4 regions of the Streptomyces sp. NPDC025618 genome follow, and region 4 is predicted to be linked to each of the others. Evidence: riboswitches for the same ligand, from Rfam matches in the RefSeq annotation. Region 4 holds a riboswitch; each other region holds the start of a gene.
What was found. A riboswitch is a leader RNA that binds a small molecule or an ion and turns the genes downstream of it on or off. The one in region 4 is predicted to bind cyclic di-AMP.
Positions count from the first base shown of each region.

Region 1: linked by a shared signal. The riboswitch ahead of ACZ4A5_RS07635 (C40 family peptidase) and the one ahead of ACZ4A5_RS07180 (C40 family peptidase) in region 4 are both predicted to bind cyclic di-AMP.
Region 2: linked by a shared signal. The riboswitch ahead of ACZ4A5_RS05460 (M23 family metallopeptidase) and the one ahead of ACZ4A5_RS07180 (C40 family peptidase) in region 4 are both predicted to bind cyclic di-AMP.
Region 3: linked by a shared signal. The riboswitch ahead of ACZ4A5_RS13785 (transglycosylase family protein) and the one ahead of ACZ4A5_RS07180 (C40 family peptidase) in region 4 are both predicted to bind cyclic di-AMP.

Region 1 is NZ_JBVHLW010000005.1:140,953-148,153, forward strand. It holds gene ureG (urease accessory protein UreG) at 1-239, opposite strand, end outside; gene ACZ4A5_RS07615 (urease accessory protein UreF) at 437-1,129, opposite strand; gene ACZ4A5_RS07620 (urease subunit alpha) at 1,129-2,850, opposite strand; gene ACZ4A5_RS07625 (urease subunit beta) at 2,843-3,154, opposite strand; gene ACZ4A5_RS07630 (urease subunit gamma) at 3,168-3,470, opposite strand; cyclic di-AMP (ydaO/yuaA leader) riboswitch at 4,270-4,443, shown strand; gene ACZ4A5_RS07635 (C40 family peptidase) at 4,448-4,918, shown strand; gene ACZ4A5_RS07640 (ATP-binding protein) at 5,001-5,441, opposite strand; gene ACZ4A5_RS07645 (helix-turn-helix domain-containing protein) at 5,695-6,564, shown strand; gene ACZ4A5_RS07650 (DUF397 domain-containing protein) at 6,655-6,819, shown strand; gene ACZ4A5_RS07655 (8-amino-7-oxononanoate synthase) at 6,824-7,201, opposite strand, start outside.
Region 2 is NZ_JBVHLW010000003.1:318,210-325,410, forward strand. It holds gene ACZ4A5_RS05445 (DUF6227 family protein) at 1-515, shown strand, start outside; gene ACZ4A5_RS05450 (cold-shock protein) at 734-937, shown strand; gene ACZ4A5_RS05455 (DEAD/DEAH box helicase) at 1,179-2,789, shown strand; cyclic di-AMP (ydaO/yuaA leader) riboswitch at 4,040-4,174, shown strand; gene ACZ4A5_RS05460 (M23 family metallopeptidase) at 4,186-5,472, shown strand; gene ACZ4A5_RS05465 (MFS transporter) at 5,524-6,984, shown strand; gene ACZ4A5_RS05470 (aldo/keto reductase) at 7,022-7,201, shown strand, end outside.
Region 3 is NZ_JBVHLW010000012.1:38,488-45,688, reverse strand. It holds gene ACZ4A5_RS13805 (nucleoside triphosphate pyrophosphohydrolase) at 43-1,005, shown strand; gene ACZ4A5_RS13800 (DUF6479 family protein) at 1,084-1,515, shown strand; gene ACZ4A5_RS13795 (cytochrome P450 family protein) at 1,689-2,987, shown strand; gene ACZ4A5_RS13790 (LysM peptidoglycan-binding domain-containing protein) at 3,152-4,180, shown strand; cyclic di-AMP (ydaO/yuaA leader) riboswitch at 4,441-4,622, shown strand; gene ACZ4A5_RS13785 (transglycosylase family protein) at 4,626-5,369, shown strand; gene eno (phosphopyruvate hydratase) at 5,826-7,106, shown strand.
Region 4 is NZ_JBVHLW010000005.1:35,360-42,560, reverse strand. It holds gene ACZ4A5_RS07195 (MmyB family transcriptional regulator) at 44-868, opposite strand; gene ACZ4A5_RS07190 (hypothetical protein) at 1,320-2,552, shown strand; gene ACZ4A5_RS07185 (carboxylate-amine ligase) at 2,583-3,665, opposite strand; cyclic di-AMP (ydaO/yuaA leader) riboswitch at 4,021-4,173, shown strand; gene ACZ4A5_RS07180 (C40 family peptidase) at 4,177-4,650, shown strand; gene ACZ4A5_RS07175 (S1 family peptidase) at 4,741-5,814, opposite strand; gene ACZ4A5_RS07170 (hypothetical protein) at 6,270-6,449, opposite strand; gene ACZ4A5_RS07165 (AfsR/SARP family transcriptional regulator) at 6,626-7,201, shown strand, end outside.

The DNA of each region.
Region 1 (7,201 bases), 110 kb from region 4:
ACGGCGTTGCGGAGCAGGAACTCGGCGTCCTCGCGGGTGTAGATGTCGTTGGTCACGACGGCGATGGACAGCCGGTCGCGCAGCTCGCGGCAGAGCGCGGCGACGGTGGCGGTCTTCCCGGACCCCACGGGCCCGCCGAGCCCGATCCGCAGCGCCCGCCGCGACCCGTCACCGCGCAGCGGGCCGGCGGCGCTGTAGGTGTGGCGGTGGGGGAAGGCGTCGGGGTGGTCGAGATGCATGGTCCCTCCGGGGGTTCGGTGATGGGTGTCTGTGGGTGTCGCCGCCCGCGGAGGGAGCACCCTGCGGGCACGTCCTCGGACGCCGGGCAGGCCGAGTGCGTACCCCGAGGGCCGGGGCTTGCCCCCCGTCGCGGCGCGGCCGCACACCGGATGCGTCGGGGAGGGGCGGGGCAGGGAAGACAGGACCGTCCCCCTCCCTACGTCGCGAACAGGCGGACCGGCCACGCCGCGTGGTGCTCCGCCATGATGTCGAGCAGGGGCGCCCCGCCCGCCGGAAGCGCGTCCAGTCCCTCACACGCCGCGGCGGCCGCCCGCGCCGCGACGGTGTCCAGCTCCGGCGCCAGCCGGGCCAGCACTCCTGTCGCGTCGAAGGGATCGAGGCCGAGCAGCCGTACGACCGCCGTGGCCGGTCCGCCGACCGACTCGTAGACGGCCGCGTACGCGGCGTCCAGCGGAGTCAGCCCGGCGGCGCGGGCGGCCAGCCCGAGCACGATCGGCTGGTGGGCGCCGCGCGGCCGGGCCTCGACCAGCGCTTCCAGTTCGGGCGAGGGCCACGTGGCCCGTACGGCACGGGTCAGCTGCCGCCCCAGCCGGCGCGCGGCGGCACGCAGGGCCGGTGAGGGGGTGCGGGCGTCGGCGGCCTCGTCGAGCGCGAGCGGGTCGAGGCCCGCGGCGGCCGCGGCGGCGAGCCCGGCCGCGGTGAGCCCCGCGGTGTGCAGCCGCCCCCGGCAGAACGTCTCCAGGGTGGCCGCGTCCCGGACGCGGCCCGCCTTGACGGCGGCCTCGGCGCCGCCGGAGTGCGCGTGGCCTCCGGCGGGGAAGCGCCCGTCGGCGAGGACGAGCAGCGCGGCCCGCGAGCCCGCCGGCGTCCCGGTCTCCCCCGCCGCCATCAGAAGAGGAAGTAGCGCTGTGCCATGGGCAGTTCCGCCACCGGCTGTGGTTCGACGACGTCGCCGTCGACCGTGACCGTGAAGGTGTCGGGGTCGACCTCCACCCGGGGGCGGGCGTCGTTGTTGCGCATGTCCGCCTTGGTGACGCCGCGCGTGCTGCGGATCGGGGTGAAGCGCTTGCCGAGGCCGAGCCGCTCGGGGAGGCCGTCGTCGAGGGCCCACTGGGTGACGAAGTTCAGGGAGTTGGCGGCGGGGGCGCGCCCCATGGCGCCGTACATGGGCCGCGGCAGGATCGGCTGCGGGGTGGGGATGGACGCGTTCGCGTCGCCCATCTGCGCGTACGCGATCTGGCCGCCCTTGATGACGAGCAGCGGCTTGACGCCGAAGAACGCCGGTTCCCACAGCACGAGGTCGGCGAGCTTGCCGGTCTCGACGGAGCCGATCTCGTGGTCGAGGCCCTGCGCGACGGCCGGGTTGATGGTGTATTTGGCGACATAGCGCCGGGCCCGCCGGTTGTCGGCGGCGCCGTCCCCCGGCAGGGTGCCGCGCCGCCGCTTCATCACGTGCGCCGTCTGCCAGGTGCGCAGCACGACCTCGCCGACGCGGCCCATCGCCTGGGAGTCGGAGGAGATGATCGAGATGGCGCCGAGGTCGTGCAGGACGTCCTCGGCGGCGATGGTGCCGGGCCTGATGCGGGATTCGGCGAAGGCGAGGTCCTCCGGCACGGCGGGGTTGAGGTGGTGACAGACCATCAGCATGTCGAGGTGTTCGTCGACGGTGTTGACGGTGTGCGGGCGGGTCGGGTTGGTGGAGCTGGGGAGGACGTTGGCCTCGGAGACGACGGTGATGATGTCGGGCGCGTGCCCGCCGCCCGCGCCCTCGGTGTGGTAGGCGTGCAGGGTGCGTCCGGCGATCGCGGCGAGGGTGTCGCCGACGAAGCCCGCCTCGTTGAGCGTGTCGGTGTGGATGGCGAGCTGGGCGCCGCTCTCCTCGCAGACGGACAGGCAGGCGTCGATGACGGCGGGGGTCGCGCCCCAGTCCTCGTGGATCTTGAAGCCGACGGCTCCGGCACGCAGTTGGGCGCGCATGGAGTCGTAGGAGACGGTGTTGCCCTTGCCGAGGAAGCCGACGTTCAGCGGATAGCCCTCCATCGCCTCGAACATCCGGGCAAGGTGCCAGGAGCCGGGGGTGATGGTGGTGGCCTTGCTGCCCTCCGCCGGGCCGGTGCCGCCGCCGACGAGCGTGGTGACGCCGGAGGCGAGGGCCTCGTCCGCGATCTGCGGGCAGATGAAGTGGACGTGGGCGTCGACGGCCCCGGCGGTGAGGATCTTGCCGTTGCCCGCGATGATCTCGGTCTCGGGGCCGATGACGAGGTCGGGGTGGACGCCGTCCATCGTGTCGGGGTTGCCGGCCTTGCCGATGCCGGTGATGCGGCCGTCGCGGATGCCGATGTCGGCCTTGACGACGCCCCAGTGGTCGAGGACGACGGCGCCGGTGACAACGGTGTCGGGGGCGCCGTCGGCCCGGGTCGCGCGGGACTGGCCCATGGACTCCCGGATGACCTTGCCGCCGCCGAAGACCGCTTCGTCCCCGGCGTGGCCGGGCCCTCCGCTGCGGTCCTCCTCGATCTCGATCAGGAGGTCGGTGTCGGCGAGGCGGATGCGGTCCCCCGCCGTCGGGCCGAACAGATCGGCGTACGCGGCCCGGCTGAGCTCAGTCATCGAGCGGCCCTCCGCACTCGCCGCGCAGCCCCTCGACGACGCGCTTGCCGGCGATCGGCACCAGGCCGACCTCGACGGGGATGCCGGGCTCGAAGCGCACGGCGGTGCCCGCGGCGATGTCGAGCCGCTTGCCGCGGGCGGCGGCGCGGTCGAAGTCGAGGCCCGGGTTGGCCTCGGCGAAGTGGTAGTGCGAGCCGACCTGCACGGGCCGGTCTGCGGCGTTGAGCACGGTGAGCCGGGTGCGGTGGAGCCCCTGGTTGAGGGGTACGGGGTCGGCGGCGAGCAGGATCTCTCCGGGAATCATGGCGGTCTTCCCTTCAGCCGATGGGCTCGTGCACGGTGACGAGCTTGGTGCCGTCCGGGAAGGTGGCCTCCACCTGGACCTCGCGGATCATCTCGGGTATGCCGCTCATCACCTCGGCGCGGCTGAGCACCTTGCGCCCGGAGGACATGAGCTCGGCGACGGTCCGGCCGTCGCGGGCGCCTTCGAGGACGTGCACGGTGATCAGGGCCACCGCCTCGGGGTGGTTGAGCAGCACCCCACGGGCCCGGCGCTTCTCGGCTACGTCGGCGGCCACATGGAGAAGCAGGCGTTCCTGCTCATGCGGGGAAAGTTGCATGCGTCCACCTCACTGACGAACCAGTGCCCCCAGCGAACCCAACGGAGGCACACAAGAGTTCTACACACCTTTGACCTGGGGTTCTTCATCGGACGGCCAGGGATTGCAGATTAGAGCGGAAGCTTTTCCAACGCGTTAACTGACTCTTTGCGCATCCATGGCCAGGGGTGTCACGGGGGGCCGGAGGGGCCAGGGGGACGAAACCGGCGATCCGGGCCGGAACTTCATGCCGCTGCCGTCTGCAACTACTGGATCTTCTGGGCCGGATCACTCCGCTCCATCCGCATGACACGTACGACGGGCTACGGGCCCCGCAGACCGCGCGCGTCGCCCGCGCCGGGCCCGGCGAAGCCCTCGCAGCCGCGTTCGAGGGCGGTGGGCGGGAGTTGCCCGGGAGCCGCCTGGCGCGCCCGTTGCCGGTCCGGACCGGGGCGCGTCGGCGCGTCCGGGGCGCGGTCCCGCTCACGCTCCCGCCCGCGTCCGTGCATCACGGGTCGGCGGGCGAATAAACACCGCTCCCTCAGACGCCGGACGGTGTCGTAGACGACGCGCGGTGATCGATGTCAACCGGGCACGCACGCCGCGCCGGAGCGGTGCCGCGGGCCCCCAGGCCAGGGGCTCAACAGGGCTTCGCCGAAACGGACAATCCCCGTCGTGTCCAGCGGAATTGCCCGGGAGTGAGCAGCCTCACATACCTCTGGTTCCGCTCGGAATCCGTACCTGGGCTGCGCCAAGATCCGGTCGACGACAAGACCCCGCCATCCCGGCGGGGCGGTCCAGGCGGACGCCGAACCCCGCCGCTGCCTGGATGCCGGGTCGAACGAACGCACCGGTGGGGATGGAGGACCCGAGCACGGTGGGACGACCAAGAGTAGTGCGGTCGGCCCTTGGGGTGAAGCCGTTGACACGGCCGGGCATCTTCGCCTGCCCGAACCCGACAGGTCATCCTTCACAGGCGGCTGACGAAGGGTTGGCACATGGGTGCGCACAAACGTCCGTCAATGATGTCCAGGGCCGGCGCGGCCTCCGCGCTCACGCTCGCCGCCGTCGGCGCCACGGTGCTGGTGCCGGGCGGCGCGACGGGAGCCGAGGCATCGACCGTCGCCACCGACGCACTGCACATCGCGGCCTCGAAACAGGGTTCCCCCTATCAGTGGGGCGCGACCGGCCCTTACCGCTTCGACTGCTCGGGCCTGACCCTCTACTCCTTCAAGCGGGCCGGGAAGACCCTGCCCCGCACCGCCGCCGAGCAGTACAACCGGACCACCCATATCTCCCGCTCCGCCCGCGAAGCCGGTGACCTGGTGTTCTTCGTCTCCGGCCAGGGCATCTACCACGTGGGGATATACGCGGGCGGCGGCAGGATCTGGCACGCGCCCAAGACCGGAGCGGTGGTCCGCCTGGAGCGGATCTGGACGAACAACGTCCGCTACGGCCGGGTGAACTGACCCGCCGGCACACCCAGCGGCAGGAGGCGGCCGCGCCGCCGCACCGGGGCCCCGCACGCCGTGCGGGGCCCCGGCCCCGCCCTCACCGTTCGGCGCTGAGGGCGGGCACGGTCCAGGGCAGCGAGATCCACACGGTCTTGCCGCCGTCCGGGTTCGGGGTGAAGAAGACCCTTCCCCCGCGCTCCGCGGTGAGGCAGCGGATGATGACCAGGCCCCGCCCGTTGTCCTGCTGGACGGCGGCGGGCAGTCTGCGGGGGAAGCGCGGGTGGCTGTCGGTGACCCCGATCCGCAACTGCTGGTCGAGATCGAGCCGCACCTCGACGGTGAAGGTGGGCGACTGGCCACGGGTGTGCTGCACGGCGTTGGTGGCGAGCTCGGAGACGATCAGCCGCACGGTCTCGGCGGCGTCCGTGCCGCCCGGCAGCCCCCAGTCCGCGAGCACGCCGGCCACATAGCGGCGTGCGGTGGAGACCGAGGCGGGGGCGCTCGGCAGGGTGACGGTGGCTTCTTGGTGATCTGCCATGGCGCTGTCCCTTTCCCGCCGGGAGCGGACTCCGACGCAATGCGTCGTGAAGTCGAGAGCACTTCCGGACGGCTCTGCGCGACAGCCTGCCACCGGAAATGGGGGTGATGCGGGCGATCCTCCAGCATCTGCATATATCTGTCGCTCGAAGCGGTGAACTCTACGACGAGAGACCGGATTCCGACGGCACACTGGTCTATTGACAAGAAACACCACGTTCGTCACGGGGTTCATCACAGGCGGAGGCAGGGCTATGCGAAACGGACCCGCGGTGCGCCGCCGCAAACTCGGCGGCGAGCTGCGCCGCCAGCGCGAACTCGCCGGACTGACCAGCCTGGAGGCCGCGCACGCGGTGGGCTGGCACCAGTCGAAGGTCAGCCGCATCGAGACGGGCAGCAGTGGCGTGAAGTCCTCGGACGTCGCGCTGCTGCTGGACGCGTACGGGGTGTCGGACCCCGAACTGCGCGCGCTGCTGGGAGCGCTGTGCGGCGCGGGCACCGCCGATGCGGAGGGCGCCCGCCGGGGCTGGTGGTACGCCTACCGCAATCTGCTGCCGGCGGCGTATCTCGACTTCATCAGCCTGGAATCGGAGGCGTCGCGGTTACGCACCCTGGAGACGACGGTCGTGCCGGGCCTCCTCCAGACTCCCGCCTATGCCCGCGCGGTGACCCGTGCGGCGCTCAACGACCCGCCGCCGGAGCAGGTGGAGAAGCTGGTGCGGGTGCGCATGGCACGGCAGTCGGTGCTGGGCGGCGACAGTCCGCTGGAGCTGTGCGCCGTGCTGGACGAGGCGGTGCTCCGCCACGAGGTCGGTGGGCGGGAGGTCATGGCCGGGCAGTTGCGACACCTGGTGGAAACGGGTGCGCAGCGTCATGTGCGGCTGCATGTACTGCCGTTCTCCAGGAGCTGTCATATTGGCATCACCGGACCTTTTGTTATTTTCTCATTTCCGCGCATTGCTGATCTGGACGTGGTTGTTCTCGACCATTTGACGAGTAGCCTCTACCTCGAGCGGAAAGAAGACCTCCGGGCGTACGCCGAGGCATTCACCACGCTGCGGGCGCACGCCCTCTCGCACGAGAACTCGCTGGATTTCATCGCCGGGATCTACGACGGCGCGTAAGGAGGCACCATGTCCGCAATGCCTCGGTACGTACCTTCCCCTTCGGCCCTGTGCGGCGCAGTGTGGCGACGCAGCAGCTACAGCACCGGAATGAACAACTGCGTGGAGACGGCCGGTCTGGCCCCCGGGCTCCTGGCCGTGCGCGACTCGAAGAACACCGCCCTGTCCGCCCTCTTGCTCTCCCCCCTCGCCTGGTCCTCCTTCCTCGGAGGACTGCGCGACGGCTCCCTCCGTCCCCCCGACCGCACGACCTGAGCCGTCAGGCGGCCGGTGCGGTCCGTACGACCGTGCCGGCCGCCTCCTCGACCTGCCGGTCCGACAGGTCCGCCCGGGCGGTCAGCCTCAGCCGCGAGATGCCGTCGGGCACGGACGGCGGCCGGAAGCAGCCGACCGCGATCCCGGCGGCCCGGCAGTCGGCCGCCCAGCGCACCGCCGCCTCGGGGGACGGCGCCCGTACGGACACCACCGCCGCGTCGGGCCGTACGGCTTCGAGGCCCGCGGCCGTCACCCTTCGGTGCAGCTCGCGGGCGACGTGCCGGGCGCGCGCCGCGCGCTGCGGCTCGCGGCGCAGCACCCCGAGGCTCGCCAGGGCCGCGCCCACGGCCGCCGGGGCGAGGCCGGTGTCGAAGATGAAGGT
Region 2 (7,201 bases), on a different contig from region 4:
AGCGGTTCCTCTACGAGCTGTATGCCCAGGAGGACGCCCTCGACCAGGCCGAGCGCCGGGTCCACGAGCGGATCGGCGGTGGCATCGGCCCCGGCAGCGAGGCCGAGGAGCTGCCGGCCTGGCTGGCGGAGGAGCTGCTGCTCGCCATGGGCCCCACCCAGCCCCGCCGGGAGTACGTCTCCGACGCCTCGCCCGACCACGCCCGGCGGCTGCTGCGCCGCGCGGAGAACGAGGACGGGCCCGGCGAGGTCGTGCGTGAGCTCCTCCAGGAGGCGCTCGGTCACCACATCGCGCTGATCACCAAGCCGCGCCGGCGGGGCACCGGCCGGGACGCCACCTGGTGCCGCTTCTACGAGCACGCCTTCCTGCTGGAGGGCGGCGGCGAGCTCAGCCTGTGGGAGCTGGAACACAACATGACGGCGGACGGCAGGCTCGTCTGCGAGGTCTATCTCGACGAGGCGGAGGCCGAGGTGGCGGCGGACCGGCACGCCCGCGCCCAGGGCGTCGAGCTGTAGCCTGGGGCGGGGTACGGGCGGGTCCCAGGGGCCGGCGGACGGCGGGGCGGGAAAGACGGGGGTTACGGGGGCCGCCCCCGTGTGCTATGGTCGACGGAAGTTGCAGTTGTGGTACCCATGAACTCGTGTGCGCCTGACGGTTATGTAGCCGAAGGCGCATTTTTGTTTTTGCCGGTCTATTCCGGTGTGGGGCCCATCCCATTCACAAGGAGATAGACATGGCTACTGGCACCGTGAAGTGGTTCAACTCGGAAAAGGGCTTCGGCTTCATCGAGCAGGACGGCGGCGGCCCGGACGTCTTCGCCCACTACTCGAACATCGCCTCCTCCGGCTTCCGTGAGCTGCTCGAGGGTCAGAAGGTTTCCTTCGACGTCACGCAGGGCCAGAAGGGCCTGCAGGCCGAGAACATCGTCGCTGCCTGACGATTCACATGCCCGCCCGGTCCGGGTGACGGGACTTCCGGCCCTCGCGCCGTGAGTCCGACGTCCTCGCCGGGCACCGCATGAAGCACCACGTAATGGGGCCCGCACCACTGGGTGCGGGCCCCATTGCTGCCCCCGCACCAGCGCGCCCAGGCTTTTCCGCCGTCCGTCCGTACCGGCCGGTCCCGCGAAGCGAAGTCTCTCTTCCGGGCGTGCCACCCCATTGAGGGAAGGTCCCCGCATGACTCGCTACGCCCGTTCTTCCTCCGCCGACGGCGGCTCCGCCCGTCCGCCCCGCCAGCGCGGTGGCGGCGGCCAGTCCGCCCGCGGCGGCCAGGCGCCCCGCCGCCGTACCGCCGCTCCCCTCCAGGGGGAGTTCGAGACGCCGGTCTCCACCACCCCGGCCCTGCCGCCGGTGGCCTCCTTCGCCGACCTGGACATGCCGAACGGCCTGCTCGCCACGCTGACCCGCGAAGGCGTCACCGAGCCGTTCCCGATCCAGGCCGCGACCCTCCCCAACTCGCTGAGCGGCCGTGACGTCCTCGGCCGCGGCCGTACGGGCTCCGGCAAGACGCTGGCCTTCGGCCTGGCGCTGCTCGCCCGCACGACGGGCCGCCGCGCCGAGCCCGGCCGTCCGCTCGCCCTCGTGCTCGTCCCCACCCGCGAGCTGGCGCAGCAGGTCACCGACTCGCTCAGCCCGTACGCCACCGCGGTCAACCTGCGGATCGCCACCGTCGTCGGCGGCATGTCCATCGGCCGGCAGGCGCAGACCCTCGCGCGCGGCGCCGAGGTCCTGGTCGCCACCCCGGGCCGGCTCGCCGACCTGATCCAGCGCGGCGACTGCAAGCTCGGCGACGTGCGGATCACGGTCCTGGACGAGGCCGACCAGATGGCCGACATGGGCTTCCTGCCCCAGGTCACCAAGCTGCTCGACCAGGTCGACCCGGACGGCCAGCGCATGCTGTTCTCCGCGACCCTGGACCGCAACGTCGACCGCCTCGTGCGCCGCTTCCTCACCGACCCGGTGACGCACTCCGTCGATGCCTCGGTCGGCGCGGTCTCCACGATGGAGCACCACCTGCTCTTCGTGACCGACGCGGACAAGAAGGAAGCGGTCACCCGCATCGCCGCCCGCGAGGGCCGCGTGATCATGTTCGTGGACACCAAGCGCGGCGCCGACCGCCTGGTGAAGAAGCTGCTCTCCGAGGGCGTGCGCGCCGGGGCGCTGCACGGCGGCAAGAGCCAGCCGCAGCGCAACCGCACGCTGGAGCTGTTCCGTACGGACCAGGTCACCGCGCTGATCGCCACCAACGTCGCCGCCCGCGGCATCCACATCGACGGCCTCGACCTTGTCGTGAACATCGACCCGCCGATGGACCACAAGGACTACCTGCACCGCGGCGGCCGCACGGCCCGCGCGGGCGAGTCCGGCACGGTCGTCACCCTCGTCCTGCCCGAGCAGCGGCGCGAGATGACCCGCATGATGGTCACGGCGAAGATCACCCCCAACGTCATCAAGACGCACCCCCGCGACCCCGAGCTGGAGCGGATCACCGGTGCGCGTGAGCCCAGTGGTGTCGCGGTGGTCATAGCGCCGCCGGCCGCCGCGCAGCAGCCGCAGGGCACGAAGAAGCCGTCCCGCTCGCGCGGCTCGGGCTCCGGGTCCGGCCGCGGCCGTACGCGTACGGAGCCGAGCGCCGGCAACGGTGGCGGCGGCTACCGCGGCTTCGGCAGCGGCACGGGGCAGGGCCAGGGCGGCGGGGCGTCCCGCCGCTCGGGCGGCACGCGGCCGGGCAACGCGGTTCGCCGTGGCGGTGGGGGCGGGGGCTCTCGGCGGGCGCCGAAGGTCTGACCGGTAGCCGGGGGGCTCGGGGTTGCCGTGTGGGTTCTGCGGGTTGCTCGCGCCTTGCGGTTCGGGTGGCCTGCGGGCTCGCCGTTGCCGGGTGCGGGTTGTCTGCGCCTGCGGCGGGAGCGCCCTGCGGGTTCGCCGTTGCCTTGTGCGGGTTTCGTTGCCGCCTGCGGCGGGAGCGCCCTGCGGGCTCGCCGTTGGCTAGGTGCGGGTCCGCTGCGCCTGCGGCGGGCGGCCTCAAGCGCCGGCCGGGCTTGGGTTGTGGTGGGTGCCGGGGGTGGGTCTTCCGGGCTGGGACCTGGAACGCGGTGCGGTGCGGGTCAGGCGCATTGAGTGCCCCGGATTCGCACCGCGTTCCAGAACCCCACCCTCCAGCCCCACCCCCTCCCGCCGGAGAGCGGCATCGGGTTGTGGGGGTGGGCCGGTCTTCCCTTTCAGCGCGTCCGGGGTGCTCGCTGTCGCCCAGTCCTGCATGGGAGTGCTCGTTGCTGGTCCGGGCGCGTCAGTTCGCCCAGCCTGCATGGGAGTGCTCGTTGCCGTTCCGGGCACGTCCGTCTTTTCAGCCTGTCCGGGGTGATCGTCGCCGTGCCGGGCGCGCCCGTCTTTTCTTTTCAGCTCGTCCGGGGCTCGTTCCGGCCCGGGTACGCGTTTCTTTCCAGCCCGTCCGGCGCTTGAGGACGCGGCCGCAGGCCGCTCCCGCCGCAGGCGGCGAACCGGCCCGCAGATCGGGGTCTGGGGCAGCGCCCCAGTTTCGGGAAGGGGCGGGGCTGGGGAAAAGCGCCGCAGGCCAACCGACCCGCACATCGAGGGGCTGAGGCAGCGCCCCCACGCACGCGCGGGCAGCCGCACCACGGGCGACAAGACCCTGCTCGCGACCCGACCCGACCGGCGACGGACGTCCCCGCCAGGGCGACGACGTTTCCGGTACGCCCGCCCCGACACAGCCGCCTGCCCGTACGGCGGGCGTCCGGCGGGCGGACGGCGCCATCGACCGCCACGCCGAGAGGCCCGCAGCACCGAAATCCCCCCGCACACCCAGTAGTGGATCTTGATCGTTCCGCATTCCGTCGGAATAAGGACCACATTAAGAAGTCGGCCTCCTCGCCAAGTCCTGACCAAGGAGCCGGTCGATTCAGCCTTTCGGCTTGGAAACCACGCGGTCTGTCTATTAACGTTCGATAACGACGTGCGGTCCTCATCACCGCCGCAAGAGGCGGCGCCGTGCGCCTTCGCCGAATCCCGCGGGCACAGCAAGACCTGATACACCAGCAGCATCTGGGAACCGGGGAACCACCCGCCCTGGGGTGAATCGGGCCGCACCCGGCTCGTAGGAGACCTTCCTGCTCCGAACCCGACAGCTAACCCGGTAGGCGAGAAGGAAGGAAAGGAGTGCGCCCCCGTGGCGTCCAACGAGCCTGCCCTCGACCCCACTCTGCACGGGTCGAACGAGCACTACGCACCCGAACTTCCGATCGTGCCCGCGTATATGACCGCCCATATGGCGACGCCCTCGCCGCAGACGGCGGCCATGGAAAGCGGCACCCCGGCGATCGCGCCTCCCGCGCGGGGCTTCACCACTGATCCTCAGCCGGTGGCGCCTCAGCCGATGCCCCCTCAGCCGGCCGCACAGCGACCGGCAGCGCCCCAGCCGACCGTCCCGCACTGGGCGGTGCCTGAGCCGACGGCGCCGGAGCCGGCCGTCGGCGAGGCCGCGCACCCCGCCCCCGTACCGGCCCGTGGCGGGAGCGGCGGCCGGCACCGCGTCGCCAAGCAGCGCGGCGGCACGATGGCCCGCAGCGGCGCCGTCCTCGGCGTCGGTGTCATCGCGGCCGTCGGCGCGGGCGGCATGGCGAGCGCGCAGGACCGCCCGGCGGCACCGATATCGGTACCCGACCTGGCCGGCTCCCTCCTCGGCGGCGGTCAGACACACGAGGAGCAGGCCGCGCCCGCCGCGCCCGGTGCCGAACAGCCGCTCACCCAGGCCGGCCTGAGCACCGAGGAAGCGGCCCAGGGCACCACGAACGCGGGCGAGGCCCTGCGTGCCCGCATCCTCCAGCAGGCCGAGCACCAGCAGACCTCCGCCGACGACCGGACGCGCGAGGCGGCGCAGCGCGAGGCGGCCGAGGCGGCGGCCAAGAAGGCGGCGGAAGCGGCCGAGGCGGACAGGGCGGCGAAGGCGGCCGAGGCCGAGCAGGCCGAGGCGGCGCGTGCCGAGGCCCACCCGGTGGCCCCGGCGGACGCCGCCGACCCCACCGACACCGGGCCACGCACGCCCGCGGCGCACAGCCCGGGCGCGTACACCCTCCCCGTCGGCTCGTACACCCTGACCGCCGGCTTCGGCCAGGCGGGCAACATGTGGTCCGCGAACCACACCGGCGAGGACTTCGCCGCCCCGACCGGCACGCCCGTCAAGGCGATCGGCAGCGGCACGATCACCCACGCCGGGTGGGCGGGCGCGTACGGCTACCGCATCGTGCTGAAGCTGGACGACGGTACGGAGGTGTGGTTCTGCCACCTGTCGTCGATGGTGGTCACCTCGGGCAAGGTGAACAGCGGCGACGTGATCGGCCGCGTGGGCGCCACCGGCAATGTCACCGGCCCGCACCTCCACCTGGAGATCCGCCCGGACGGCGGAGCCCCGGTCGACCCGCTGCCCTGGCTGCGCGAGCGTGGCCTGGAGCCGTAGCCCGCGGCAGCCGTCACGCATATCTGGCACGGACAGGGGCACCCGGATGCCGTGACAGCCGCGATCACCACCTCCGTACCGGCCCGTCTGGACCGCCTCCCCTGGTCCCGCTGGCACTGGATGGTGGTGATCGGCCTCGGCACGGTCTGGATCCTGGACGGCCTGGAGGTCACGGTCGTCGGCAACATCGCCGGCCGCCTCTCCGAGCGGGGCAGCGGCCTGCCGGTCACCTCGGGCGAGATCACGGGCCTGGCCGCGGCCCTCTATGTGGCGGGGGCGTGCTCCGGCGCGCTCTTCTTCGGCCGCCTCACCGACCGGTTCGGCCGCAAGAAGCTGTTCATCGTCACCCTCGCCGTCTATCTGGCGGCGACGGCGCTGACCGCCCTGTCGTTCTCCTCCTGGTGGTTTTTCGCCTTCCGCTTCCTGACCGGATTCGGCATCGGAGGCGAGTACGCGGCCATCAATTCCGCCATCGACGAGCTGATCCCCGCGGCCTACCGCGGCCGGGTCGACCTCATCATCAACGGCAGCTTCTGGATCGGCGCGGTCGGCGGTTCACTGCTGTCGATCCTGATGCTCGACACGGCCGTTTTCCCAGTGGACGTGGGGTGGCGGCTGACATTCGCGCTGGGGGTGGTCCTGGGCCTGGTCATCCTGCTCGTACGGCGCCATGTGCCGGAAAGCCCGCGCTGGCTGTTCATCCACGGCAGAGGGGACGAGGCCGAGGAACTCGTGACCTCGATCGAGGAACGCGTCGCGGCGGAGAAGGGGCGCGAGCTGCCGCCCGCCGAAGGTGAGATCACCATTCACCAGCGGTCCGCGATCACCTTCCGGGAAATCGCCCGTACGGTGTTCGGCCAGTACCGCCGGCGTGCCGTGCTCGGCCTCGCCCTCTTCATCGGCCAGGCGTTTCTCTACAACGCGATCACTTTCGGCTTCGGCGCCATTCTCACCACGTTCTTCGGCGTCTCCACTTCCCGGACCGGCTATTTCTTCGCGGTCATCGCCGCGGGCAACTTCTGCGGTCCGCTCCTGCTCGGCCGGCTCTTCGACACCGTCGGCCGGCGCGTCATGATTTCCTCGACCTATCTGCTGTCCGGCCTGCTCCTCTTCGGCACGGCCTGGCTCTTCGGCGCCGGGCGGCTGAGCGCCGACACCCTCACCGCCTGCTGGGCCGTCGTCCTCTTCTTCGCCTCGGCGGGCGCGAGCAGCGCGTACCTCACGGTGTCGGAAGTCTTCCCCATGGAGACCCGCGCGATGGCCATCGCTTTCTTCTACGCGCTCGGCACGGCGGCCGGCGGCATCACCGGTCCGCTGATCTTCTCCGACCTGACGAGCAGCGGCGTCGTCGGTGACACGGTGCTGGCATTCCAGATCGGCGCGTCCCTGATGTGTGCCGCCGGGCTGGTCGCGGCCTTCCTGGCCGTACCGGCGGAGGGGCGTTCCCTCGAAGCGATCGCGGCCCCGCTGTCCACCGAGCGGGCGGCGCCGCTCCCCGCGACGGCGAAGTAGCGGAATACCCTTCACCGTAAGGATGTTGGAGAGAGTCATGGCTGACATTCACAAGAAGATCGGCAACCTGTCCGTCCACCCGCTGGCCCTCGGTGGCAATGTGTTCGGGTGGACGGCCGACGAGGCGGAGTCCTTCGCCGTCCTCGACGCCTACGCGGAGGCCGGCGGCAATTTCATCGACACCGCCGACGTCTACTCCGCCTGGGCGCCCGGCAAT
Region 3 (7,201 bases), on a different contig from region 4:
GCCCCGAAGAACCGCACCCAGCGGAAAGCGTACGCTCGACCCGTGAACGACTCCGGCCGCATCATCCTGCTCACGACCAGCCACCGCGTAGCCCCCGGCCTCCTCTCCTGGCCCGCCTGGGAAGCCCTGCGCCAAGCCGGTCGCGTGCTCTGCGCCGACCCCGCCCACCCCCAGCTCCCGTACCTCAGGGAGGCCGGCGTCGACGTGGAGCACGCCACCGCCACCGCCCGCGAGCTCGTGGACCACTGCGTGGCGGGCGGCGGCCGGGACGTCGTCGTCCTCACCACCGCCGAGGGCGACTCCGCGCTCACCGACGGCCTGGCCCGGCTCGCCGGCTCGGGGCGCGAGGACATGCCGGCGCTGGAGCTGCTGCCCGGCGCGTACGACCTGCCCGGCGCCCGCCTCCTCGACCTCGTGCAGGTCATGGACCGGATCCGCGCGGCCTGCCCGTGGACCGGCATCCGCACCCACGAGGACCTCGCGAAGTACGGGCTGGAGGAGATGTACGAGCTCCTGGAGGCCATCGAGACCGGCGACCGGGAAGCGCTGCGCGAGGAGCTCGGCGACGTACTGCTCCAGGTCGTCTTCCACGCCCGGATCGCCCAGGACGACCCCGACGAGCCGTTCTCCGTCGACGACGTGGCGGGCACGATCGTCGACAAGCTCATCCACCGCCACCCGCACGTCTTCGGCGAGGAGAGCGCTGAGACCCCGGAGGACGTCAAGGCGCACTGGCTGCGGACGAAGGCGGACGAGAAGCGCCGCGACTCGGTCACCGAGGGCGTCCCGCTGGGGCAGCCCGCCCTCGCCCTCGCCGCGAAGCTGGCCTCCCGGGTCCGTACGGAGGGCATCGACGTCGCCCTCCCGGCCGGCGAAGGCGTCGGCTACGAACTGCTGGCCCTGGCGGCCCGGGCCGAAGCGGACGGTGTGGACCCGGAGACGGCGCTGCGCGCGGCGGCCCGCACCTACCGCGACGCGATCCGCGCGGCGGAGCGCGCGGGGTAGCGCCGGGCCCGGCGGTGTGAAACACCCGTTCGGCCTAGATGTCGACTTGTCCTGGGGGTCGGGGGGTACCCGAGTTCCATGCGTATCGAGTACACCGACCTCGCCGCCCCCGACTGGCTCGGGGGCATCGTCCAGTTCATCGTCGGCATCTGCGTCGTCGCGCTGCTGATCCTGGCGGTCGTCTACGGCTTCCGGAAGCGCGACAAGGAGCCGCCCCCGCCGTCCCAGCCCCAGCGGCGCCAGGGTGCCTGGCAGACCCGCCAGGAATACGACACGGGCCCGGAGTCGCCCGATCACGGTCCGGGGCACAACGACGAGAACGGTGTGATCGGGTACGTCACCGAGCACCGTGAATCCGACGAGCTCCACCCCGAGGCGGAGGGGGAGCGCGTCCTCCCGCACGAGGTCAGGAACCCCGGCAGCCACCCGGAGGAACTCACCGAGGAGCGCAAGAAGTGGAACCCGGGCGGCAGCGGTGGCTTCGGCAGCGGCGGGGGCGGCCACACGTAGGCCCCGCCGGGCGGGCCGGGACCGGTGGGCCGAGCCTGGCCCCGGGCCCGTCCTTCCGGCCTCCCGGCCGCTGCCGGGAGGGTGACCCGGGCGGGCTTCGATGCCCGTCGGCGTCGGCCGGATCCAGCGCGCCCGGTGGGTGAGGACACCGCCGCGCGGCGGTGGCGCACGCGATGCCACCCGCGCACCGGCCGCCCCGGCCCCAGGTAGCGTCAGTGGACGTGCACGACATCACCCCCGCCACCGTCCCCCCGCTCTTCACCTGGGAATTCGCCGCCGACCCGTACCCCACGTACGCCTGGCTCCGCGAGAACGCCCCCGTCCACCGCACCGCGCTCCCCAGCGGCGTGGACGCCTGGCTGGTGACCCGCTACGCCGACGCCCGGCAGGCGCTCGCCGACCAGCGGCTGTCGAAGAACCCCGTGCACCACAGCGAGTCCGCGCACGGCAAGGGGAAGGTCGGCATCCCGGGCGAGCGCAGCGCCAATCTGATGACGCACCTGCTCAACATCGACCCGCCGGACCACACCCGGCTGCGCAGGCTCGTGTCCAAGGCGTTCACGCCGGGGCGCGTCGCCGAGTTCGCGCCGCGCGTCCAGGAGCTGACCGACGGGCTCATCGACGACTTCTGCGCGCGGGGGAGCGCCGACCTCATCCACGAGTTCGCCTTCCCCCTCCCCATCTATGCCATCTGCGACCTGCTCGGCGTGCCGGCCGAGGACCAGGACGACTTCCGCGACTGGGCGGGCATGATGATCCGCCACGGCGGCGGCCCGCGCGGCGGCGTCGCCCGCGCGGTGAAGAAGATGCGCACCTATCTCGCGGAACTGATCCACCGAAAGCGGGAGAACCCCGGCGAGGATCTGATTTCCGGTCTTATCCGGGCAAGCGACCACGGCGAGCACCTCACCGAGAACGAGGCCGCGGCGATGGCCTTCATCTTGCTTTTCGCCGGTTTCGAAACAACTGTGAACCTGATCGGTAACGGTCTGCACGCCCTCCTGCGCAATCCCGGGCAGCGCGAGCGGCTCCAACTGGCGCTCGCCGAAGGGGACGAGAGCCTGCTCGCGACGGGCGTGGAGGAACTGCTGCGGTACGACGGCCCGGTGGAGCTCGCCACCTGGCGGTTCGCCAAGCAGGAGCTGGTGATCGGCGGTCAGCGCATCGCCGAGGGGGACCCCGTGCTCGTGGTCCTCGCGGCCGCCGACCGGGACCCGGAGCGCTTCACGGAGCCCGACACCCTCGACCTCTCCCGGGCCGACAACCAGCACCTCGGATACGGGCACGGCATCCACTACTGCCTGGGGGCCCCGCTGGCCCGGCTGGAGGGCAGGACCGCGCTCGCGACGCTGCTGCGCCGCCTCCCTGACCTGCGGCTTTCTGTCGATCCGGAGGAATTGCGGTGGCGCGGCGGGCTCATCATGCGCGGACTGCGCACCCTGCCGGTCGAGTTCGGGGCGCACGCCGGATGACCCTGCGTCAACTGACGTGACCACCGCGTGACCTGCGCTACACCGGCTTGTGACTGATGGGGCCGGTGGCTATGTTCGACCACCATATTCGCCGTCACACGAGAGGCCATCACATGCGCTCCGGGAACGGTCGACATCGTCGCCCCCGTCAGGTACCCGCCGTCGTGGTCGCAGCGGGGGTGACGGGGTCGGCCCTCGCCATGCCGCTGCTCGCGGCCACCGGCGCCAGTGCCGCCGACGCCCCCACGTGGGACCGCGTCGCCCAGTGCGAGAGCGGCGGGACGTGGAGCACCAACTCCGGCAACGGCTCCTACGGCGGGCTGCAGATGACCCAGGAGCTGTGGGAGCGGTACGGCGGCCGCGCGTACGCCCCGCGCCCCGACCTCGCCAGCCGTCAGCAGCAGATCGCCGTCGCCGAGGAGGTGCTGAACGCCGGCGCGAGCACCTGGCAGGCGTGCGGCTCCGCCGCCGGCCTCACCAAGGACGGCAAGGCCCCCGAAGTGACGCCCGGCAGCACCAAGGCGCCGACGAACGACGCACCCGCGCCTCGTGCACCGGAGCGCACTCCCTCCGCACCCGCGACGGGCGGCTCCGCGCCGTCGGACTCCACCGCTTCCCCGGCTGCCCCGGCCTCACCGTCCGCAAACCCGGACGCGAAGCCTTCCTCCGGGACCCCTTCGCCCTCCGCGAGCGACAAGGGCGGCAAGCCCGAGAGCGGCAAGCACCGCAAGGACCCGGGCAGCCCGACGACGGGACCGACGGCCGGGCCCACGGGCGACCCCACCGAAATCCCCACGTCGGGCGCGCCGTCCACGCCGAAGCCGGCCGACCCGTCCACCGGCACGCCGGGATCCGCGGACTCCGCGTCCCCGCACGCGCCGTCCACCGGCGGCCCGGCGGAAGGCTCCGGTCCGGACTCCGGTCCGGCTTCCGGTTCGGGCCCGGGCAAGCACCGTGCCGAGCCGCCGCGTTCGGACGACGAGGGCCGCGCCTCGCGCGGCGGGGACGACGCCCGTACGGACAGGCCGGCCGCCGGGGATTACACGGTGCGGCCGGGTGACAACCTGTCAGTCATCGCGGAGGCCCACTCCGTTCACGGTGGATGGCAAACGCTGTACCAGCGGAACGAGAAAGTTGTCGGTTCCGATCCCGATTTGATACTTCCTGGTCAGCGGCTTGAGGTCGGCAAATAGACCGATAGTTCGGGGGGAATGTCCGTTCCAGTCGAAAGTGAGACATGGGTCTCGTTGAACTTCCGCGGAACGGCCCCCTCCAAAACTTGACACACCCGCTCCCACCTGCGGAAATGTCAGGTTTCTATGGGTAACAAGAGGCAACTGTGGCTGGAAAGAGGGGTTTGAACCCGTCGGCCCGGAGTGCTTACCGTCATGACCGCTCGCCAAAGCGAGCACCACGGTCGCCACGCCGAATCCTGCCGGCGACCGGCGGAGTCGTCGCGCAAGCGCCGTAGGCAGGAGCGGGGGAACCAAGGTAGGCGCCGGAACGAATCCACCGGTCGGTGACCGGAGGGTCCGGGACGGCTTGGGGTGAAGCCGAGTGTGCTCGCACACGAGGCCGGGCGAACTCACAGCCCGAACCCGACAGCTCACCTCGTAGGCGTCGGTGAGGAAACGACTCATGTCCAAGGGCAAGCACCGTCGTCCGTCCAAGGCCGTCCGCATCGTCACGCTCGCCGGTGTCACCGGCGCCGCGGTCGCGGCCCCGCTGATGATCGCGACCTCCGCGAACGCCGCCTCCGTCTCCACCTGGGACAAGGTCGCCCAGTGCGAGTCCGGCGGTAACTGGTCCATCAACACCGGCAACGGCTACTACGGCGGCCTGCAGTTCTCGCAGTCCTCCTGGAACGCCGCCGGCGGCCAGAGCTACGCCGACCGAGCCGACCACGCCAGCAAGTCCCAGCAGATCGCCGTCGCCGAGAAGCTCCTCGCCATGCAGGGCCCGGGCGCCTGGGGCTGCGCCGTGTCCGGCATGACCCCCGGTGGCTCGGGTGCCGGCGCGGACACCTCCGGCTCGGAGAAGGCCGACCGCGGCACCTCCACGAAGTCGCACGCCGACCGCAGCGAGCGCCAGGCCGCGCCGAAGAAGACCACCCCGAAGCACGCCGCTCCGCAGGCGCAGAGCTCCGACGAGGACGAGTCCGAGGCCGCCCCGGCCCCGAAGCAGACCGCGCCGAAGCACGCCGCCCCGAAGCCCGTGCAGAAGGGTGACGGCGAGTACGAGGTCAAGGAAGGCGACACCCTCGGCAAGATCGCCGACGCCAACAAGGTCAAGGGCGGCTGGGAGAAGCTCTACGACCTGAACAAGGACGTCGTCGCCAACGCCGATCTGATCTTCCCGGGCCAGCAGCTGCATCTCAGCTGATCCGGTGGGTGCGGCGGTTCTCACCGCCGCACCCGATCGCTCACCGCGACACCGCCCCGCTCCGCCGCGAACCCCGAGCCGCGTTGGAGCGGGGCTTCGCCGTTCGCTCCCGGGGCTGGGGGCAAGCCCCCAGCCCCCTGCAACACGGCTTCGCCGCGTTGTCCTCAAGCGCCGGACGGGCCGAATGGCGCACTCAGATCAGCCAGAACCAGCCCGTCCGGCGCTTGAGGACGCGGCCGCAGGCCGCTCCCGCCGCAGGCGGCAACGGACCGCACCCAGAAGACCAGAAGCGAGCCGCAGGCTTCACCGTTCAGCGAAACATTGCCGCCATTCGCCCCGCGATCACCGCGTTTGTGCCATTTTTCGGCGCATGAGGCGTCCCGACGGCAGAGCGACCCCCCGCCGCCCGTTAGGCTCGTGCTCGCAGAACTCCAGACACACACGAAGGAGACCCTCGTGCCGTCCATCGACGTCGTCGTAGCTCGCGAGATCCTCGACTCGCGAGGCAACCCCACGGTCGAGGTCGAGGTCGGCCTCGACGACGGCTCCACGGGCCGTGCCGCCGTGCCGTCCGGTGCCTCGACCGGTGCCTTCGAGGCCATCGAGCTCCGTGACGGTGACAAGAACCGTTACCTCGGCAAGGGCGTCGAGAAGGCCGTGCTGGCCGTCATCGAGCAGATCGGCCCGGAGCTCGTCGGCTATGACGCCACCGAGCAGCGCCTGATCGACCAGGCGATGTTCGACCTGGACGCCACCGACAACAAGGGCTCGCTCGGCGCCAACGCCATCCTCGGCGTCTCCCTCGCCGTCGCGCACGCCGCGTCCGAGGCATCCGACCTGCCGCTCTTCCGCTACCTGGGCGGCCCGAACGCGCACCTGCTGCCCGTTCCGATGATGAACATCCTCAACGGTGGGTCGCACGCCGACTCCAACGTGGACATCCAGGAGTTCATGATCGCCCCGATCGGCGCGGAGTCCTTCTCCGAGGCCCTGCGCTGGGGCGCCGAGGTCTACCACACCCTCAAGGCCGTGCTGAAGGCCAAGGGCCTGTCCACCGGCCTCGGCGACGAGGGCGGCTTCGCCCCGAACCTGGGCTCCAACCGCGAGGCCCTCGACCTCATCCTCGAGGCCGTCAAGCAGGCCGGTTACACCCCCGGCCAGGACATCGCGCTCGCGCTGGACGTCGCCGCCTCCGAGTTCTACAAGGACGGCTCGTACCACTTCGAGGGCAAGTCCCGCTCGGCCTCCGAGATGACGGACTACTACGCCGAGCTCGTCGCCGCGTACCCGCTGGTCTCCATCGAGGACCCGCTGTTCGAGGACGACTGGGACGGCTGGAAGACCCTCACCGAGCGCCTCGGCGACAAGGTGCAGATCGTCGGCGACGACCTGTTCGTCACCAACCCCGAGCGCCTCGGCCGCGGCATCGAGGAGGGCGCCGCCAACGCCCTGCTGGTCAAGGTCAACCAGATCGGTTCGCTGACCGAGACCCTCGACGCCGTCGAGCTGGCCCAGCGCAACGGCTTCAAGTGCATGATGTCGCACCGCTCCGGCGAGACCGAGGACGTCACCATCGCCGACCTCGCCGTCGCCACCAACTGCGGCCAGATCAAGACCGGCGCCCCGGCCCGCTCCGAGCGCGTCGCGAAGTACAACCAGCTGCTGCGCATCGAGGAGATCCTCGACGACGCCGCGGTCTACGCCGGCCGCAGCGCCTTCCCGCGCTTCAAGGGCTGACACCCGCCGGGGGACGGAAACGAAACCCCCGGGCGATATCCACAGCCTCACCACGTCCCCGGCCACGGTCCCGTACCGTGGCCGGGGACGTACGT
Region 4 (7,201 bases):
GCCTTGGTCGGGGGCGATGTCCGGCACGGGCCGCCCCGCGCGGTCATCCTGCGTGCAGCATGGGCCGGCGGGTCGGTCCGCTCCGTTCACCGGTACGGAAGACCAGCACCATAAGCCGGGCACGCGGTGACGCGAGAGGCTCCGCGCTGCACAGCGACACCCAGCCGGGGCCCCGCACCGGGTGCAGCAGCGGCCGTTCGTCGCCGTCGGGGTGGACGTACGCCCCGCCGCCCGCCTCGTAGAGCGGCCCCACCACCGGGTCGGCGAGGATGTCCGCCTCCAGTTCGCCGAGCGTCTCGTCGTGGGGCAGCGCCGCCACGGCCGCGCGCATCTGCGGCAGGATCATCGGCACCCAGTGCTCCTCCCAGCCGGCGAGGATCGTGCGGGCCTCCGGATGGAGCGTCATCCACCGCATCGTGTTCTCCGGGACCTCGCGGCGCGGGAACATCTCGGCGAACGCCTGGTTGTGCGCGAGCACCCGCCAGGACTGGTCGTTGATGTAGGCCATGTGGGACTGGCCCTCGACGACGTCCTGCCAGGCCCGGGGCACCTCCGTGCCCGAGCGCTGGTGCAGCGGGTAGGGCGGGCGGCGGTGCACGGCGTAGAGCCACAGCGACGTCCACTCGTGCTCGGTGAACGCGAGCAGCCGCGCGACGTCGCGCAGCAGGTCCTCCGGCGGATTGGGATACGCGCCCGTCTCCAGCCGGTTGAACGTGCCGTAGGTGCGGTGCAGCAGCTGGTCGATCTGACTCTGGGTCAGCCCGGGGGCACGCCTGCCCTGGCGTGACGGACGGACGAGTCCATGGTCCTCCGGAGCGATCCGGCCCCGCCGTTCGCGGAGCAATGCCTGTAGGGCTTCCTTGTCCAACGGAAATCTCCCCCAATATCACGAACGGCGCCGCAAGGGGAAGCCGATTTGATGGGTCACTTTTTCCTGCAAAAAGCTCTCCGCAGAAATGATCGCATCCCTGCTGCATGATCGACCCACGGGTCAGCAGCCACGGGGGTGCCGCTGACCTGGCCCGACTTCACCGCGAGCAGGTGGTCGTGAGAGAGCTGGAGGGAGGGGGACACCATGCGTGCGCTGACCGACCGACAGGGACAGCAGTGGGCGGGGAACATCCGCCCGCAGCTTCCGCGAGCGGCGTTATAGGAACGGCGGGGCCGCGCCCCGCCCCTTCGCGGGCGCCTTCGCCACGCGACCCGCCGCCCGTCTGCTCCGAACGGGCGTCGCCCGGCCCCGCGCCGGGCTGTCCGCGCCGCTCCACCGGTGCCTGCTGATAGATCGGCGGTACAGGCGCGACGCGAAGGAGCCCGTCATGCGCGAGACCCGGGGGGTTCCCTCCGCCGCGGCGAGCGCCGCCCGGATCGGCGTCACCTGCGCGGGCGCGGTCCCCGCGGCCGTGCTCCGCCTGAGCGGCACCCCGCTCGCGCCCGGCTGGGCCGTGGCCGTCTACGGCCTGGGCGTGCTGTGCTCGGCGCTGCTGCTGATGTGGGCGGCCGAGACCGCCCGCGCCGACATGGCCGGCGCGCTCGCGCTCGCCCTGCTGGCCTTCATCGCGGTGCTGCCCGAATACGCCGTCGACCTCTACTTCGCCTACGCCGCCGGTTCCGACCCCTCGTACGCCGCCTACGCCGCGGCCAACATGACTGGCGCCAACCGGCTGCTCGTGGGCGTCGGCTGGCCGCTCGTCGCGCTCGCCTCGGCACTCGCGCTGCGCCGCCGCTCCCTGCCGGACACCGGGATCGCGCTGGAGCCGCACCGGCGCATCGACGTCGCCTTCCTCGCGGTGGCCGCCGTCTTCGCCTTCGTGATGCCGCTGACCCGGGAGATCGGCTGGTACGTCCCGGTGGTGATCGTCCCCTGGTACGGCTACTACCTCTACCGGATCGGCAAGTGCGGCTCGGGGGAGATGGAGGAGCTCGTCGGGGTCCCCGCGCGGCTCGCCACGCTGCCCCGGGCCGCGCGCCGCGCCACCACCGCGACGCTGTTCGCCGCCGCCGCGGCCGTGGTCTTCGCCTGCGCGGAGCCCTTCGCCAACGGCCTGGTGGAGGCGGGCGCCTCGCTCGGCATCGACCGTTTCGTCCTGGTCCAGTGGCTCGCCCCGCTGGCCTCCGAGGCCCCGGAGCTCATCGTCGCCGTGGTCTTCGCGTGGCGGCTGCGGGCGAGCGACGGACTCGGCGCGCTGCTGTCCAGCAAGGTCAACCAGTGGACGCTGCTGGTCGGTTGCCTGCCGCTGGCCCACGCGCTCGGCGGCGGGGGAGCGGCCCTGCCCCTGGTGACCCGTCAGGTCGACGAGGTCGCCCTGACCGCCGCCCAGACCGTCCTCGCCGTGGTGATCCTGCTCGGCCTGCGGTTCGTCCCCCTCCAGGCCGCCGGTCTCTTCGTCCTCTTCGCGGTGCAGTTCGCCCTGCCGGGCGAGTCCGCCCGGCTCCTCATGGCCTATGTGTATCTGGGCCTCGCCGCTCTGCTCCTGGCCACCCGCGTCCGCCACCTGCCGGCCACGGCCCGGGCCCTGGGCGGGCGGATCGAGGGCGACCCGCACTACTGACGCGGCCACGGGCCGGCCCATGGCCGCCGGTCACGGTTCGGTGATGAGATCGGTGAGGGCCTTGATGCCGTCCGCCGCCAGCACCCGGCGCTGCCGGTCCGCCGGGGTGCCCCGCAGCAGCAGCCGGTGCACCAGCGAGCTCACCTGGTGGAGGTCGCCGGACTCCTCCAGCGCCTGCCCGATGTGCCCGAGCAGGGCGTGGACGACATCCTCGGCACCGCGCCGCTTCCCCTCGGGGTCGACGAGGACGCCCTCCAGGCCGTGCCGGGCGGCGTGCCAGTTCGCGGCGCTGAGCAGCTCCGGCGTGCAGTGCGCCGACCGGCGGCCGCTCTTCTCGTCGCGGATGGCGGTCGCCACCATGCCGCGCACGATCCCGGCGAGCATCACGGCGTCGTCGACGCGCAGCTGGACGTCCAGGCAGCGCACCTCGATCGTGGGATAGCGGTCGGACAGCCTGGCCTGCCAGTACAGCTGCCCCCGGTCGGTGATCGCCCCGGCGACGAAGAGCGCCTGGATACGCTCCTCGTAGTCGGCGAGGTCGGCGAAGTGCGGGGGCGGCCCGCTGACGGGCCAGCGGCTGTAGACCACGGTGCGCCAGCTGGCGAAGCCGGTGTCGTGACCGTGCCACATCGGTGAGTTGGCCGCCATGGCCACCAGCACCGGCAGCCAGGGGCGGACGCGGTTGAGGACGGCGACGCCCATCTCCCGGTCGGGGATGGCGACGTGCACGTGCATCCCGTTGACCAGCTGCTCGTCGACCAGTTGGGCCGCCCGGCTGCGCATCGCCAGATAGCGCGGGTGCCGGGTGACGGGTACGGGCACCAGGCCCGCGCGGGGTGACGTGCCGGACGCCGCGATCCGGCAGCCGTTCCGCTTGGCGGCGGAGCTCACGGCGTGGCGCAGCCGCAGCAGATGGCCGCTCGCCTCCGCGAGGTCGGTGCAGACCGGAGTGGCCACTTCCACCTGGGCCTGCAACAACTCCGCCTGAATCTCCCGCTCGTGCACGACCGGCTCCAGGTCCACCGCTGCGCAGACCTGCTCCGCCTTCGGAACGGGCAGTGCGGTGGCCGGGTCGAGCAGAAGATACTCCTCCTCGATCCCTAGGGTGAGCATGCCGTAGGGCTACCCTCGCGCTGTCGAGGCGAACCGCGCGCTCCCCGCGGTCGCGTGTTTCTGACGCAAAGACGTCCGCCCTCCTGCGCGTACCGGCGGCGGGACGGCACCGGGTGACCGGATTTCAGTCTCCGGATTACCTCAACTCCCAAGAACGCAAAGGAGTTGAATGATTTTCGCGCGCCGGAAAAGCGCCCCGGTTCCGTGAATGCCGCGAAGTGAAGAAGTTCACAGAAAGCCGTTCCGGCTCCGGTTTCCGGGACTTCGTGATGCAGGATCGTCACTCGAACACAAGATCCCGTCACCGAGACGGGCACCCCGGGCGGACGCCGAGTCCTGCCGCCGTTCCGGGTGCGGAGCAGACCGACTGGATCGGCAGGAGCGGGAGACCCAGGTACGGCGGACCACGATGGCGGTGGTCCTTGGGGTGAAGCCACGGATGTGGCCGGGCAACTTCGACAGCCCGAACCCGACAGGTCATCTTTCGCAGGCGGATGACGAAGGGTTTGACATGTCTGCGTTCCCCGGCATATCCACGCTCGTGTCCAAGGCCGGCGCCGCGACCGTCCTCACCGCCGCCACCGTCACCGCCTCGATGCTGCTGCCCGGAGTGGCGGCGAACGCCCAGGCGGCGACACCGGGTCAGGCCGCGCTGAAGGTCGCCGCCTCCAAGAAGGGCTCGCCCTACCAGTACGGCGCCGCGGGCCCCAACCGCTTCGACTGCTCGGGCCTGACGCTCTACTCGTTCAAGAAGGTCGGCAAGAACCTGCCGCGCACCGCGCAGGACCAGTACAACAGGACCCGGCACCTCTCCGCCGGCTCCCGCCAGACCGGCGACCTGGTCTTCTTCCACTCCGGCAGCAACGTCTACCACGTGGGCATCTACGCCGGTGACAACAAGATCTGGCACTCGCCCAAGCCCGGCGCTTCGGTCCGGCTGGAGAAGATCTGGAGCAACAGCGTCTGGTACGGCCGCGTCAACTGACCCGGCGGACCACCGGAAAGACGGCCCCCGGCGCTGAGAGGCGCGCGGGGGCCGTGTGCCGGTACCGGGTGGTGCGGCCGCGTGGCGCGATCAGGGCAGTTGCGCCCCGAACGCCTGCAGGGCCGCGGGTACCGGCTGGAAGAAGGTCTCGCCACCGGAGGAGCAGTCCCCGCTGCCGCCCGAGGTGAGGCCCAGTGCCGTGTCGTTGTCGAAGAGCGCGCCGCCGCTGTCGCCCGGCTCGGCGCACACACTGGTGTCGATCAGGCCGTCGACCTGGCCCTCCTGGTAGTTGACGGTGGCGTTGAGGCCGGTGACCTGGCCGCTGTGCAGGCCGCTGGTGCTGCCGCTGCGCTGCACCTGCTCGCCGACCGTCGCCTCACCGGCCCGGCTGATGTTCTGCTGGCTGCCGTTGTAGAGGTCGACCGCGCTGGTGTGGTCGGAGGAGCCGGTGTAGCGCACCAGGGCGTAGTCGTGGCCGGGGAAGGACGAGCTCTCCGTGGTGCCGGCCTGGGCGCCGCCCTGCGAGTCGGACCACTCGGCCGAGGCGTTGCCGCAGTGCCCCGCCGTCAGGAAGTACGGCTGCCCGTCCTTGCTGACGTTGAAGCCGAGCGAACAGCGCACGCCGCTGCCCCAGATGGCGTCGCCGCCGGCGATGAGCGGCCGGAAGGTGCCCGCCGTCCTTCTGAGCGTGGCCTTGTCACCCAGGCTCGCGACGACCTTGCCGAGCCTGCTCAGCCGCTCCCCGCGCACCGTGCTGTCCGCGGTGACGACGACCTTGTTGGTCCTGGGGTCGACCGACCAGGCGGTGCCCGGGATGGACGCCTGGGCCTTGAGGGTGCCTCTGGCCGAGGCGAGTTCGGCCGCCGAGTGCCGGACCTGCCGGGCCTCGGCGCCCGCGGCCCGTACCTTCGCCGCGGTCGCCGCGTCGAGCACGTCGACGACGAGCCGGTGGGTGGTGGCGTCGTAGTACGAGCCCGCGGTGTCCGCCGGGAGCTCGGCCGCGATCCGCTGGGCGAGGCCCGTGGCCTGCTCGGCGGAGACGGTGCCGGGCGCCGGTGCGGACATGGCGTGGGCGGCGGGCAGGGCGAGCGCGGCGGTCGCGAGGACGGCGGCGGCCGTACCGGCCATGGCGGAACGGCGTGCGGATATGCGAGGACGTTTCACGAGACCTCCAGTGGGGGGTGCCCGGCGAGACCGATGTCCGGGCACGGAGGGTGCATGTGAGGGGGTGACAGGGGCGTGACGGCCGATGCGCCGCCCGGGGCCGTCCGGGAGGTGCTAGTCGCGTCCATGTCAATTCCCTGGAGTATCGGATCGTCCCTGTGAACGTTCAAGAGCGACATTCGGTCGTACGGGCGGGGCGTCGGCAAGTCTCTTGTGTCACACGCGTACCGCGAGCCGTTCTTGTGAACGCCCGTGACGGGCGCGGATGAGCGAGGGGCGGTGAGCGGACAGGAAGGGGCGCGGCTGTCCGGTAATCGTTCCTTCTGGGGTGGGGCGAAGGTTTCTTTGCACACCTTTAACGGTGCCCGGATCCAACGGTGTCCGGAGCGCCCGGACGGCGACGGGCCCCCGACCGCGAACGCGGTCGAAGGCCCGCACCTGCGGCCCGCTCGGGCCTACTGCGCGCCCGTCGTGTGCGTCGGGCGGATCGGACCGCTGGGCTCGGTCCCCGGGATCGGGGTGCCCTCCGCGTGCTCGACGGGCGCGCCCAGCCCGGCGAGGATGGCCTGCTCGCTGGGCGTGTTCTGCTCTGCGGGCTGCGCGGCCTCGGCGGGCTTCGGGGCGTCGGTGGTCATGCGGAACTCCTGTCGTGCGGGTCGAACGGTCTTTCACCGAAGTATGTGACACCGCGATCAACAGGCGATCAACGGACCCGCACCCGTAACGTCACGGGTACCGCCGGCCGCGCGAACCCCTGAGATACTGTCCCCTTGTCGCCGGGCGGAGTGTGCGCGGCGAGGTCGGGGGAGACATGGGCGCCAGCGGAGCAACAACGGGAGCACGGCTCTCCTTCCAGCTGCTCGGCCCCGTGCACGCGCGGCTCGACGGGCACCAGGTCGAGCTCGGAGCCCGGCAGCAGCGCGCCATGCTCGCCGTCCTCCTGCTGCGTGGCGGCCGCACGGTCTCCAGCGACGAACTGATCGACGCCCTGTGGGGCGAGCTGGCACCGCCTCAGGCCCTCGGCACCATCCGGACCTACGCCTCCCGCCTGCGCAACCTCCTCGAACCCGGCCGGGTGGCCAGGACCCCGGCCACGGTCCTCGTCTCCTCCGCCGGCGGCTACGCCCTGCACATACGCCCCGAGCAGGTCGACGCCGTCGTCTTCCAGCGCCGCCTCGCCGAGGCCGCCGAGGCCCGCGACGCCGGGGACACCGAGACCGCGCACAGCCGCTACACCGCGGCCCTCGACCTCTGGCACGGCGCCCCGCTGGCCGGGCTCCCCGGCCCGTACGCCGAACGACAGCGGCACCGGCTCTCGGAGGCCCGCCTCGTCGCCCAGGAAGGGCTCTTCGACTGCGCCCTCGCCCTCGGCCGCCACGCCGAGATC